One region of the Bacillus mesophilum genome, then DNA from elsewhere that is predicted to be linked to it. Evidence: riboswitches for the same ligand, from Rfam matches in the RefSeq annotation. Region 1 holds a riboswitch; the other holds the start of a gene.
The links. Region 1 has a riboswitch for FMN ahead of ribD (bifunctional diaminohydroxyphosphoribosylaminopyrimidine deaminase/5-amino-6-(5-phosphoribosylamino)uracil reductase RibD). Riboswitches for the same ligand answer to the same signal wherever they lie in the genome.

Region 1 (7,382 bases):
GCTACGGGTAGCATCGGACCCATCGGTCCCACCGGAATTACTGGAGCAACAGGTACCATTGGACCCGTTGGACCTACCGGAATCACCGGAGCCACGGGCAGTATTGGACCTATTGGACCCACTGGGATCACAGGGGCTACGGGCAGTATCGGACCTGTTGGGCCGACTGGGATCACGGGGGCCACAGGCAGCATTGGACCCATTGGACCCACTGGGGTCACCGGAACCACGGGCAGTATCGGACCTGTTGGGCCGACTGGGATCACGGGGACTACGGGTAGCATTGGACCCGTTGGACCTACTGGGGTCACTGGGGCTACGGGTAGCATTGGACCCGTTGGACCCACTGGGGTCACTGGGGCCACAGGAAGCATCGGGCCTATTGGACCGACTGGAATCACGGGGGCTACAGGTAGCATTGGACCCGTTGGGCCGACCGGCATCACTGGCGCCACGGGCAGTATCGGACCTGTTGGGCCGACTGGGATCACGGGAGCTACGGGCAGCATTGGACCCGTCGGACCCACTGGGGTCACAGGAGCCACGGGCAGTATTGGACCCGTTGGTCCCACCGGAATTACCGGAGTTACGGGCAGCATCGGGCCCGTTGGACCCACTGGGATCACTGGCGCTACAGGCAGCATCGGGCCCGTTGGACCGACCGGTGTCACGGGGGCTACAGGCAGCATCGGACCCATTGGACCTACCGGCGTCACTGGCGCCACAGGTAGCATCGGACCCATTGGACCTACCGGCATCACTGGAGCTACAGGTACCATTGGACCCGTTGGACCTACCGGCATCACTGGGGCTACGGGCAGCATTGGACCCGTCGGACCGACTGGGGTCACAGGAGCCACGGGCAGTATTGGACCCGTTGGACCTACCGGCTTCACTGGCGCCACAGGTAGCATCGGACCCATTGGACCTACCGGCGTTACCGGGACTACAGGTAGTATTGGACCCATTGGACCTACCGGCATCACTGGTCCTACAGGCAACATCGGACCTATTGGACCTACCGGCATCACTGGAGCAACAGGAACCATTGGACCCGTTGGACCTACCGGCATCACTGGGGCTACAGGTAGCATCGGACCCGTTGGTCCCACTGGGATTACAGGAGCCACGGGTAGCATTGGACCCGTTGGTCCCACCGGCATTACCGGGGCTACAGGCAGTATCGGGCCTATTGGACCCACTGGGATCACGGGGACTACGGGCAGCATCGGACCCATTGGACCGACCGGCATCACTGGAGCTACAGGTACCATTGGACCCGTTGGACCTACTGGGGTCACTGGGGCCACAGGAAGCATCGGGCCTATTGGACCTACTGGAATCACGGGGGCTACGGGCAGTATTGGACCTGTTGGACCCACTGGGGTCACTGGGGCTACAGGCAGCATCGGGCCTATTGGACCGACTGGGATTACGGGGGCTACGGGCAGTATTGGGCCAATCGGACCTACAGGTGCCACCGGGGCTACAGGCCCAGCTTTTGCTGCACAAGGGTTCTCAGCACTTACATCAGCATCTGGAGTTACAGCTTCTCAGCAAATTGTCAATTGGACAGTGGCTGCACCTTATTTTAGCAGTCCAAATTTTAATGCTACAACTGGGATATATACCGTTCCAGCAACAGGCAGATATTCGATATCTGCAACCATAAATTATCAGACTACCGCCGCACTTTCACTAAGTCTAGGTGCAGGTGTTACTCCAGCATTTTCTATTATTAGAATAAATACTAGTACCAGTTTAATAACTGGATTATTCCCTATCGTCAATTTAAGCCTTGCTTTACTTTCAATTCGGACCATTTTAGGGAACGGCACTGTGACCCTGGCAGGGGAAGTAGAACTAAACGCCGGCGATACAATTGGATTATTTTATCTTGCAAATGGTTTAACATTAGGATTAAATCTAGGAGGTTCTTCAGGAGCAGGTATTGTATTTTCAATGTTCCGAATCACTTGATTTAGCTAATCTGACTTATAAAAATCGAGAGTAGATCCTTGATATCCACACAATTGCTTCCATGGAAGCGTAAGTTTTCTTTCTAAATGTATTAAACGCCAAGTTTAGAATGCGGTTAGTTTTTAATCTTGCTTCTTCTGTAACATTCCTTAACCTAAAGATTATTTACTTCTAAAACAAACTATTTAATTATATAAATTTATTAAAATGATAGGAATTTTTCTTTGAAGATAAATTGATAGATTTATTGAAAATAATTTTGTCGGGATGGATGCCTTTTACACGTAGCTCAATAAGTGGTATTAACACAGATAGTGAGGCAGCAATTAGGTATAGAAATCGTCTGAAACTAGAACTATAATATTTAAAAAGAGCATTGAATCTGCATTCAATGCTCTTTTCTATGTTGAAATCATTACATCGTAAAACCGGTCTTAGAGGAGATAAACGATTAGAGCGCACCTCTCTTTATTTGAATTAAAACTTCTTCATTAAATTCGCCATTTCAATAGCTGCTGTTGCAGAATCCCATCCTTTATTTCCTGCTTTTGTTCCTGCTCTTTCTATTGCCTGTTCAATTGTATTTGTGGTTAGTACACCAAAGATAACTGGGATTCCTTCTTGCATGTTAATCGCAGCAACCCCTTTAGCAACCTCATTACAAACATAATCAAAATGAGGAGTAGCTCCGCGAATAACTGTTCCGAGTGTTACAATGGCATCATATTTCTTAGATGCTGCCATTTTCTTTGCAACCAATGGTATTTCATACGCTCCAGGCACCCATGCCACCTCAATATTATCATCACTTACGCCATGTCTCTTTAAAGCATCTTCAGCTGCTCCCAGCAATTTACTTGTAATAAATTCATTAAACCTGGAAACTACAATACCTATTTTAAGATCCGTACCTATTAAATTACCTTCATGTATAATTGTCATTTATATTCTCCTCGGATTTTATTTTTTACGTTCAAATATATTATCTTTTAAAAAAGGTGTCCCATTTTTTCTTTCTTCACTTGCATATACAATGCATTCTCTTCTCTAACCGGCATCTGAATAGGCATACGGTCCGTTACCTTCAATCCATGCCCTTCAATTCCTGCAATTTTTCTGGGATTATTCGTTAAAAGACGAATGGATGAAAGTCCTAAATCACGTAAAATTTGAGCACCTATGCCATAGTCGCGCAGGTCAGGAGCAAAGCCAAGCTTTTCGTTTGCTTGAACCGTATCATATCCTTCTTCCTGAAGCTTATATGCCTTCATTTTATTGACGAGGCCGATCCCTCTGCCTTCCTGCCTCATATAGAGAAGAACTCCTTGACCCTCCGCATCAATTTGAGCCATTGCAGCGTGAAGCTGCGGCCCGCAGTCACAGCGAAAAGAGCCAAATACATCACCAGTCAGGCATTCAGAATGTACTCTAACTAGAACATCTGACTTTCCTTGGACCTCTCCTTTGACAAGTGCAATATGCTCTTGTCCTGTCAGAACTTCTGTAAATGTCACCGCTCTGAACAAACCGAAATCGGTTGGCAAAGAAATCTCCACCACTTTTTCAATTAACTGCTCTTTTTGACGGCGATAAGCGATCAATTCTTTAATTGTTAAAATCACCAAATTAAACTTCTCAGCCATATCTTTAAGCTGTGGTCCTCTCGCCATCGTGCCATCTCTATTCATTATTTCGCAAATAACACCAACAGGTTCAGAGCCGGCTAATCTGGCTAAATCAACAGCGGCCTCTGTGTGCCCTGCCCGTTTTAATACGCCTCCTGTTTGGGCAATAAGCGGGAAAATATGACCTGGTTTTTTAAAATCTTTCGCCGCAGCAGAAGTTTCCATCATTTTTTGGACGGTTTCAGAACGTTCAAATGCAGAAATGCCTGTATGGCTAGAAGAATGATCAATGCTAATCGTAAAGGCTGTTCCATGAGAATCTGTATTTTGTGCTGTCATTAAAGGCAATTCAAGCTGCTCTGCCTTTTCTTCAGTAATTGGAACACAAATAAGCCCTTTACCCTCTGTTGCCATAAAATTGATCATTTCAGGTGTTGCAAATTCACCAAGTGCGATAAAATCACCTTCATTCTCGCGCTGTTCATCATCCACGACAATGATGGCCTTCCCCTTCTTTAGCTCTTCTATTGCTTTTTCCACTGAAGCATACATGCGTCCGCACTCCTTTTTATAAAAAGCCATTTCTTGTCAGCATTTCAGCTGTCAGATTAGTAGTTGTTGTATTTTCATAACGAAGCAGTTTTTCCGTATATTTGGCTAACATATCACATTCAATATTTACGAGGTCACCCACTTGCTTAGATCCTAATATAGAGTCCATCTGTGTTGTTGGTATAAGGGAAATAACAAAGTGGTCTTCGTGCACACCAAATACGGTTAGCGATGTACCGTCAACAGCAACCGAACCTTTTAGTATGAAGTAACGCTGCCATTGTTCTGCAATCCCAATTTCCAAATATAGAGCATTACCTCTGTGATTAATTCTATTAATTTTTCCAGTTGCATCGATATGACCTGATACAATATGACCGCCAAATCGGCTGTTCGCTAGCATTGCTCGTTCTAGATTCACTCTATTGCCAACATATAAGGTATGAAGAGCAGTAGATTTTAACGTTTCAGGCATTAGATCGGCAGTGAAAGAATTGGTTTCATATGACGCAACTGTTAAGCAGACTCCGTTTACGGCAATACTGTCACCAACCTTTACATCTTCAAGCACCTTCTCACATTCAACGGTGAGTTTCATTGCGTCCTGTTCATGATGAATGCCTGAAATGATACCGATTTCTTCTACTATTCCAGTAAACAAGAAGCAGATTCCTCCTTTTGAAACTGTGCATGCAGACGTAAATCCAGTCCGAATGTTTGCATATCCAAAATATACAAATTCTCACTATCTTTCATCCAGTTTCTTTTTTCGCTGCTAAAAAAGGAAGTTCCATTGCCAATAAGTTTTGGTGCAAGGTATAAGTAAAGTTCGTCCGCCAGGTTCTCATCAATAAAACTCGAATGAACACGGCTTCCCCCTTCTACCAATAACGTCATCACACCAATACCGCCTAAATACTTTAATACAGACGGTAAAAAAGCCTGCGACTTCGGAATAACTTCTTTATGAACAAAATTAGAGTCGTATTTCTTATTTTGCTCTTCCAAAGGAACTTGTGTAAAAATAATCGTCTTTACAGCTTCGTCAGTTACGACATTTGCTGTATTTGGCGTCTGTAGGCGCCGGTCTAAAACAATTCGAATGGGATTCTTTCCACCATGGGGCAAACGGGTGGTGAGGAAAGGGTTATCAGCAATAACGGTTTGTGCACCTACTAAGATGGCATCATGGATATGGCGAAGATAATGGACATCTTCCCTAGCTTCTTTGGAAGTGATCCATTTGCTGTCTCCTGATGATGCGGCAATCCGGCCATCGAGAGTGGCGGCTGCTTTTAAGGTGACATAGGGAGTACCGTATTGGATATAGTGAAAAAATGCTCGGTTTAAAAATGCTGCCTCTTTTTCTAAAACGCCTGTGACTACTTCAATTCCTGCTTGTTTCAGCTGGGATATTCCTCTTCCTTTTACTAAAGGATTCGGATCCATACAGGCAATAACAACACGGCGAATACCGCTATTTATAATGAGATTTGTACAAGGAGGTGTTTTGCCTCTATGTCCACACGGTTCAAGGGTGACATAAAGATCTGCTCCTTTTGCATGATCATGCGCCATTGTAATGGCATGGACTTCTGCATGTGGTGTCCCGGCTTTTAGATGCGCACCAGTACCTATAATCTGGCCATCTTTCACACAAACAGCACCCACAAGAGGGTTTGGAGATGTTTGTCCCTCAGCAGTTATCGCTAGATCAAGCGCTATTCTCATATAATATTCATCATTCAATCGCACCCCTCCTATTAGAAATGGCGAGCACAAATGACGATAAGGGACATACTGAAGAAAACTTTTGCAGGAAGAATGACACATCCTTTTCTTCTGCAAAAGATAAACTGATCAGCAAATAGAAACAACTGAAAAAAACACTTAGAAAGTTGTTTAACTAATTCCCATAGTCTCTTGGCCAGCCTCTGCAAATAACATATAGCAAATAAAAACTTGATCTTATATCCATTCGGAAAAGACAAGCTTCTCTAAAAGAGGGCAGATTTCACCTGAGCATTGTACATATAAAAGACAACTTCTCCCATCCAGACTTTCACTGTCGGTGCCGGATTTACACCAGCTCCACCGAATCCAAAGGAATCCGGGTCACGGACTAACGAGGCATGCACGCTCGATCACCGCCGGTAAGGATTTCCACCTTGCCCCGAAGTGTTTTCTATGTACGTTTATAATTTAGCACATATATTCACAAAAACATATTTTTTTACTCACTTTACTAACTGTCAGAATATTCCCTCACACCAAGGTTCTCATCTGAACTCCGCATAATACATATACAAAAAAACCGCCATCCATCTGCAATTAGGCGGTCATCTCTTATATTAGATTAAATTTGGTGGAATCTGTTCATCTCTTCCTTTTACAACCGCCAGAGGTGTGTCAAAAATATATTCTGGAGCAGGCTTTAACTTCGGTTTATTCGCAAGAGGGACCGGGTTTTCTACATAGTTAAATGTTCCAAGTCCATCCATGCTCTTACCTTGTGCCCAACGTCCTGTTGCACTTTCATTTCCTTCTGAAAAATTAAATAATGTATAAGCAACTTCCTGCTTTTCTAATTCACGCGGGAATGTACTAGGTACGACAACATTTTCTTTTGCTTCCAATTCTTTAATAGCAGCAAGCCATTGATTTTGGTGCATTGTATCACGAGCAATTAACCAGGAAAGCATATCTTTAACACCGCGGTCATTCGTAGCAGCATAAAGTCTTGAAACCTGCAGACGTCCCTGTGACTCTGCTGTTAAATTCATTCTAAAATCAGCCAGCAGGTTACCGCTGGCAATAATATAATTTGCTGTCCAGCGGTTACCCATAGAATCTGCAGGCATCGCACCCAATCCAGAAACGATGGCATGCTGCGGGTTCATACCGCCTAAAATAGCACCAATTACCGGATCTTTTGCAGCTGTTTCTAAATCGCCAACAGGTGCTCCGTCCAGAAGGCGTGCGATCATTGTTGCAAGCATTTCAATATGCGCCAGTTCTTCTGCGCCAGTGTCCATCAATAAGTCTTTATATTTTCCATTTCCTCTAACATTCCAGCCCTGAAATAAATATTGCATGGCTACAGAGATTTCACCCCATTGACCGCCTAGCACTTCTTGCAGCTGACGAGCAAAAATCGGATCGGGTCTTTCCGGCTTTGCATGATATTGCAGTTCTTTTTTATGAAAAAACATAGACACACCCCTA
Region 2 (7,382 bases), on a different contig from region 1:
GGATGTTATTTCCATTCAAGGGGCAAACAAGCTAGACTCAGATCATATTGTACCTGAACAAATTTTAACAATTCCCGACATAGATCCTGATAAGGTTTATTTGGTGAAAAGTGGGGATACCTTGTCTTCTATTGCTGAAGAGAAGAATCTTACAGTACAAGAGTTAAAAGATTTAAATATGTTAAATGACGATACAATTCAAATAAACGAAAGAATCAAGATCTCAAATTAACCTTTTTTCTCCTGCTCAACCGCTGTTTTTCAACAGAGCAGGAGTTTTTTAGTGAGGAAATTCAACTTGTCCATTGCCTGATTTTTCTGATAAGCGTATAATGATGTCTAAATTAAGGGGGAGATTACATGCTCACGGATTATCATAATCATTTGGAAAACGGGACGCTATCATTAGATTATTTAACAAAATTTACAGATAAGGCAAAAGAGCTTGGAATAGAAAGCTTTGGTATTTCAGAACATGCTTATCATTTTTACCAGACGGCTGATATATTACAGAATCCATGGGTAAATGAAAGACGCTATTACGATATGACAGACTATGAAGCTTTATTTCAGAAGGCTTGGAACCATGATATAGATGTCAAAATGTCAATAGAAATGGATTATACTCCAGGAAAGCATAAAGAAATGGAGCAATTTATCAAAAGCTATGATTTCGATTATGTGATTGGCTCCATTCATTGGGTAGGTGACTTCGGCATTGATTTAGCTGAGTACAGAAAAGAATGGGACAGAAGAGACGTTGCTCAAGTTTATAAGGCTTATTTTGACCAGGTTATAACATTGGCAGAGTCTAATTTATTTGATATCGTAGGACATCTTGATTTAGTGAAAATATTTAAATATGTACCAGATGATGAAGAGTTTTTACTAGAGCAATATGAACGGGCAACTGATGCATTAGCGAAGTCAAAAACTTGTGTAGAAATCAGCACGGCAGGGTTAAGAAAACCGGTTGGAGAACTATACCCAGATCCAAGACTGCTGCAAAAATGCTTCGAGAAAAACATACCGATTGTTTTATCATCAGATGCCCATTTTCCAGAGCATGTTGGTGCGAACTTTGACCAAGCTCTGAAACTTGCAAAAGAAATAGGTTATACATCAATTATGACATTTTCAAAGGGAGAAAGAAAAGAATACCCGATTGGCTAACGAGACGGATTGAGAAGAAAATAAAATAAAGCGCGCTGCAATTTGCAGTGCGCTTTTAGTTTTTGGGATACATTAGAATGTGATATGCATCCGCTAAAGCAAAATGGAATTAATGGATACAATGTCCTCTAATTTAGATAAAGCGGATAATGTTTGTTCCTCTATTGGATTATCAAATGATAAAACCATAATCGCTTCTCCACCGGCTTCTTTCCGGCCAACTTGCATTGTGGCAATATTGACTGATAAGTCGCCTAGTATTTTTCCTACGCGGCCAATGACCCCAGGGCGGTCCATATGCTGAATATATAGAAGGTTTCCATCTGGGAGAAAGTCAATATTAAAGCCATTTAAATAAACAATTCGAGGACCATAGTGATCAATGTATGTTCCTCTTACAGTGAAGGCCAAGTCTTCTCCTTTAGCTGTCACCGTAATGCAATTAGAATAGCCAAATGCGTCTACAGAAATTTTTTCACCAATTGTAATGCCGCGCTCTTTTGCTGTTAATAGGGCATTTACTTCATTTACATAAGCATCAATTCTGTTTTTGAAAAAGCCAGAAATTAGCGCTTTTGTTAAGTATGGTGTTTCTAAGTCTGTTGCCGAACCAGAATAGGTGATGCTCAATTCATGAATACCGGTTTTTACACATTGAGACAGAATCGCTCCCATTTGTTTAGCGAGCTGATGAAAGGGCTGCAGCTTAGCATATAAGTCTTTTGATATGGCAGGTAAATTGATTGAATTGGAAACAGGCATATCTTCAAGAAATAATCGGACTTCATGTGCAACTTGAGTAGCTACATTTAATTGAGCTTCTTTTGTTGATGCCCCGAGGTGAGGGGTGGCAATGACTTGATCAAATTTAAGAAGCGGGTGCTCTCCGGGCGGTTCTAATTCAAAAACATCAAGTGCTGCACCTGCCACATGTCCGCTCCCAATATAGTCAGCGAGAGCGAGTTCATCAATAATACCTCCGCGTGCACAATTTAGAAAATATACGCCTTTCTTGGTGAGTGATAAGCTTTTAGAATTAATAAGTCCTTTGGTTTCTGGAGTGAGTGGTGTATGTACGGTGATAATATCAGATGATTGAAGCAAATGCTCTAGTGATGCGGATTCAACGCCAAGTTTAGCTGCACGTTCCTTCGTTAAAAATGGATCAAAAACCGTGATCGTCATGCCAAAAGCCTTGGCGCGTTTAGCAAGCTCTGCTCCAATTCTGCCTAACCCAACAATTCCCAATGTTTTACCGTGAAGCTCCGTTCCAACAAATGTACTGCGTTTCCATTCTGTGTTTTTTACGCTTACATAAGCTTGTGGAATCCTTCTCATTAACGAAGCCATCATGGCAAAGGTATGCTCCGCCGTTGAGATTGTATTGCCGTCTGGTGCATTGACGACAACGATCCCTTTCTTAGTTGCAGCCGGAACATCAATATTGTCTACACCTACTCCTGCTCTGCCAATAATCTTCAAGTTAGGCATTTGCTCCAACAGCTCTTCAGTAACTTTAGTTGCACTCCTGACAAGCAAAGCATCAACGCTTTCAAGACGAACGGATGGATCATCACTTTTCCTCTGAATAATTTCTAAATTAGGCATGTCAAGAAGCGGTTTGAGTCCTTCAGCACTTATTGCATCTGAAACTAATACGGTATACATAAGATCCCCCTGGAGAGTGCGATTTTTTTGACTATTTTACAAGAACGCCAATAGTCTGTCAATTTAAATTATGCACTAATGTAAAAAGGAAACGCTTTAAAGAGTTAAAACACTTGGGCTGAGATTTATTTCTTCACAAAAGGATCATTCTTCAGTATAATGTATCTGTATGATAATTTAATATGGTCTATCTTCGGGGCAGGGTGAAATTCCCGACCGGCGGTGATAAGCGCAATGCTTTAAGCCCGCGAGCCTGATTGTATGGTGTGATGATGCACTTCACTCACATGCCATACGTTAAATTAAGCAGGATTTGGTGCGATTCCAAAGCCGACAGTACAGTCTGGATGGGAGAAGATGGAGGTTCCGCAAGCGTTCAAAAAATGCAGGATTTTGAGCGTTTATTAAAGCGTGCCTATTTCTCCCTCAAGTACATACTTGGGGGTTTTTTAATGCCGCTTACTTTGCTGAACCTTTCTTCTTTAGGAGAGATAGCCTAAAAAGGAGAGAGGAAAAAATGAAAAAATTGAATGTAAAAGCTTTTGTAGCAATTGGAATGCTGAGCAGTATCGCATATGTATTAATGCTGCTGAACTTCCCGATGCCGCCATTTCCTAATTTTCTAATGATTGATTTCAGTGATATTCCTGCACTAATCGCTGCATTAATCTTTGGACCGCTGGCCGGCATTTTGGTTGAATTATTTAAAAATATTCTGGATTATTTTATGACAGGAAGTGCTACTGGAGTTCCTGTAGGACATATATCTAATTTTCTGGCAGGAATCTTATTTGTTCTTCCCGTTTACTATATTTTCAATCGTCTTAAATCGAAAAAAGGAATGACAATTGGACTGATCTCGGGCTCAATCATCATGGCGATTATGATGAGTGTACTCAATTATATAGTGATTCTTCCTGCGTACACATTCTTTTTGAATTTTCCTGCGATGTCTGCTCCTGAAATGCGGACCATGGTTGTTACGGGGATCCTTCCTTTTAATATCATCAAAGGATTATTAATTGCAGCCGTATTTATGCTGATCTACTCTAAAATGAGTGTATGGATAACCAAACAAAGTCAAAATGCACTTAAAAGTGCCGTTTAAATGAAAAAGAGCAGCCTTAGAAGCTGCTCTTTTTATTTACGCATTAAAAGAAAAATCTCCTTTCAGGTGAAAGGAGATTTTAGAAGAAACCTTTTTTATTCGTATTTAAGCGGATCTCCCTCAAAGGAATCATCTGCCACTTTAATAGAATCAGTAGGACAGCCTTCAAAAGCATCCATCATATCGTCCATAAGAACATCAGGAACTTCAACCGTACCTTGGTTATCATCTAATGTAACAAAGGCAATGCCTTCATCATCATAATCATAAATATCTGGAGCAGCAGCTCCGCAAGCCCCGCATGCGATACATGTATCTTTGTCAACGATTGTATATTTAGCCATCTTAAAAAAACCTCCTGAATGAATTAAAAAAAGAAATATATCTTGTTCTTCTGCGCGCTGCAGAATCTCGTCCCTCATTCCTATTGTAAAACTGAAACTTCAACTTTTCAATAAAAAGATGTTGAGAATACTTATCACAGTAGGGTTTTCGTGTTTTGCAAACGAATAAAACGCTTACATTAAACAACCCTTTTTCTTTCATGATACAATGATCGTAACGGTTTAAAAGATAACTGTTCACTTTTTAATTTATACGAAATTTGATAAGGGGATACAATACAATGTTTGGGTGTTATAAAAAGAGCATTATCCTATATTGCCTCCAGCGAATAGCAGATGAACGCACCGTCTATTCTGTTTTCCATTTATTAAATGGCAAAAAATCCTCCCAAACTATCCAAGATGCTTTTCTTTTTCAGCTCACACCATTTTTTCGTGTATATCCTTCTATGACAAGGCTGGAATTTGATCAGCACCTGGCAGAAATGACAAAGGAAAAATGGATTTTAGAATATGAACCTTCTCAGTATCGTCTTACTGACCTGGGCAGAGAGGCATTAAAGGAACAATTAAAAAAGCAGCCGCTGCCTTTAAACTTAAACGGCTGGAAATATCATCAACTATCTGTTGTATTTTGGGAAAGGCTATCATTACTCGTACAGGTCATTTCAAACCTCATGCATAGCTATTCTAAATATTTGCCGATTCAGCGTAAAAAAGAAACACATTTATGGCTTAAACAATTTTTGCAGGACACGAAGATGGACAGACAAGATCTTGCCCAAAAAGTCTTTAATGAACTGGTCGACTGTCTTGAAAATAGCTCTAGTATACAGCCGGAATTCTTGATCAGCAGGCTGACTGGAGCGGAGACAATTGGTCTTACGAAAGAACAGGCAGCATTACAGTATTCAATGGACCAGGATTATTTTGAGCTGCAGTTTCAAAGTATTCTGCATACTATGCTCACGGTGATAAAAGAGAAACCTGTTCAATTGCCATTACTGAATAAAGTAACACAGTCTGCTGAAACTGAATTTACGATGACCATCTCTGCGCAAAGAACGGAAGAATTATTGCAGCAGGGGTTCACAATTGAAGAAATAGCAACTTTTAGAAAGCTAAAGAGAAACACAATAGAGGACCATATTGTCGAACTTGCACTCAACAAGCCTGATTTTGAAATAGGAAGATTTGTTTCGGATAAAAATGTGGCCGAAATAGCAGAAGCAGTAAAAAAAGTAACATCGAAACAGCTAAAACATATTAAAACGATTGTTCCGCATGCACAGTATTTTGAGATAAGGTTAGTACTTGCGGTATTTGGTGACTCATTATGATGATTGAAGAAGTATTAAAAGAACGTTTTGGCTATAGCCATTTCAGAAGCGGTCAAAGGGAAGTGATTACCGCTCTTTTAGCAGGGAAAAATACGCTGGCTATGCTTCCAACAGGTACAGGGAAATCACTCTGTTATCAGCTGCCAGGTTATATGCTAAATGGACAAGTAGTTATTGTATCCCCTTTGCTTTCTTTAATGCAGGATCAGGTTGATCAGCTGAAAGTAAATGGAGAAAAAAGTGTTATTGCCATTAATTCTTTTTTATCTTTTGATGAAAAGCTGAATGCTTTAAGACAATTAAATACATTTAAATTTATTTTTATCTCACCGGAAATGCTGGTGTCAGAAAATGTTCTAGCAAGAATGAAAAGTCTAAATATCTCCTTGTTTGTTATTGATGAAGCTCATTGTATATCACAATGGGGCCATGATTTCAGACCAGATTACTTAAAGCTTGGTTATATTCGCGAGAAGCTGGGACATCCCTTGACAGTTGCCCTGACAGCAACGGCAACAAGTGAAGTCCGTGCGGATATCATTCATTCACTCTCAATTCTGGATTGCGAACAAATTATTTATTCTGTTAACAGACCTAACATTACAATTGCTGTAGAGCACTTTCAGCATTATCGGGAAAAAAGGGATCGCTTAATCGAACTTGCCAAAAGATTGCAAGGACCCGGTATTGTTTATTTTTCAAGTAAAAAATTGGCAGAGCAAATAGCTGCTGATTTAAAACAGCAGGGAGTCGGAAATGTGATGCCTTACCATGGTGGTCTTGAGCAGGAGACAAGAATGCTCATTCAGCAGCAATTTCTGCATGGGCAGCTTGATCTTATATGTGCCACAAGTGCTTTCGGGATGGGAATCAATAAAGAAAATATTCGATATGTCATTCATTTTCATATGCCGATGCAATTTGAATCGTATGTGCAGGAAATTGGCCGAGCCGGGAGGGACGGTCATCCCTCTATTGCATATATGCTTTATAGTGCGGGAGATGAAATGCTTCAGCATCAGTTAATAGAAGGAGAGCTGCCGGATGAATCACAAATATCCCTTCTTGAAAACTGGCTGAACGAACAAAAACCAACCCTTCAGAATGTGACAGAGTTTGAAGAAGAATTATCATTGATTTGCGGATTCAATGAAATTCAACTTAGATTAACCCTTGATTACTTAAAGAATTGCCTGGCTAACGGTAATGAGTTCTCAGTGTTCAGTTCTAAATTTAAAACCTTTATTAAGGAACGACTGGATAGCAAGAAAAGAAAAATTGAAGAAATGGTCAATTGGATAAGTTCGGAAAAGTGCAGAAGACTTCAGCTGCTAGATTATTTTGAAGAGTCGGAGCAGCAGCAGATGAATGATTGCTGTGATCATTGCGGATTTTCGTTAGTGCCATTTGAGCGCATACAAGCAGCAAATACAAAAAGCATTTATAACGAGATCAACTGGAAAGAAAGATTGGCAGACATAATGCTGAAGAAACGAGAGGGAGAGCATTGAATAATCGCCGTAGTGATTTATTGGAGGAAATTTCTGATCGTGAGCTCGTATTTCACCTATATTTGACGCAAGTTATTCTACTTGCACTTTCAGCGTTATTAGCTTGGATATTTTTTGACCAATACAGTGAAATGTTCGCTCTGTTTAAATGGGATATTAAAGAAATCGTGTTAATTGGCGGCGGAGCGGGTATTCTTGTTGTTCTTTTTGATACTATAATGATGAAGATTCTGCCGAA

Region 2: linked by a shared signal. The riboswitch ahead of F7732_RS06430 (ECF transporter S component) and the one ahead of ribD (bifunctional diaminohydroxyphosphoribosylaminopyrimidine deaminase/5-amino-6-(5-phosphoribosylamino)uracil reductase RibD) in region 1 are both predicted to bind FMN.

What each region holds. Positions count from the first base shown of each region.
Region 1 covers NZ_WBOT01000003.1:698,946-706,327, reverse strand. The annotation lists gene F7732_RS13125 (beta strand repeat-containing protein) at 1-1,980, shown strand, start outside; gene ribH (6,7-dimethyl-8-ribityllumazine synthase) at 2,458-2,922, opposite strand; gene F7732_RS13115 (bifunctional 3,4-dihydroxy-2-butanone-4-phosphate synthase/GTP cyclohydrolase II) at 2,970-4,157, opposite strand; gene ribE (riboflavin synthase) at 4,174-4,818, opposite strand; gene ribD (bifunctional diaminohydroxyphosphoribosylaminopyrimidine deaminase/5-amino-6-(5-phosphoribosylamino)uracil reductase RibD) at 4,803-5,906, opposite strand; FMN riboswitch at 6,196-6,342, opposite strand; gene F7732_RS13100 (manganese catalase) at 6,509-7,369, opposite strand.
Region 2 covers NZ_WBOT01000002.1:310,192-317,573, reverse strand. The annotation lists gene F7732_RS06445 (M23 family metallopeptidase) at 1-232, shown strand, start outside; gene F7732_RS06440 (histidinol-phosphatase) at 361-1,173, shown strand; gene serA (phosphoglycerate dehydrogenase) at 1,267-2,841, opposite strand; FMN riboswitch at 3,027-3,204, shown strand; gene F7732_RS06430 (ECF transporter S component) at 3,359-3,949, shown strand; gene F7732_RS06425 (ferredoxin) at 4,045-4,293, opposite strand; gene F7732_RS06420 (YpbB family protein) at 4,575-5,633, shown strand; gene F7732_RS06415 (RecQ family ATP-dependent DNA helicase) at 5,630-7,144, shown strand; gene F7732_RS06410 (CPBP family intramembrane glutamic endopeptidase) at 7,141-7,382, shown strand, end outside.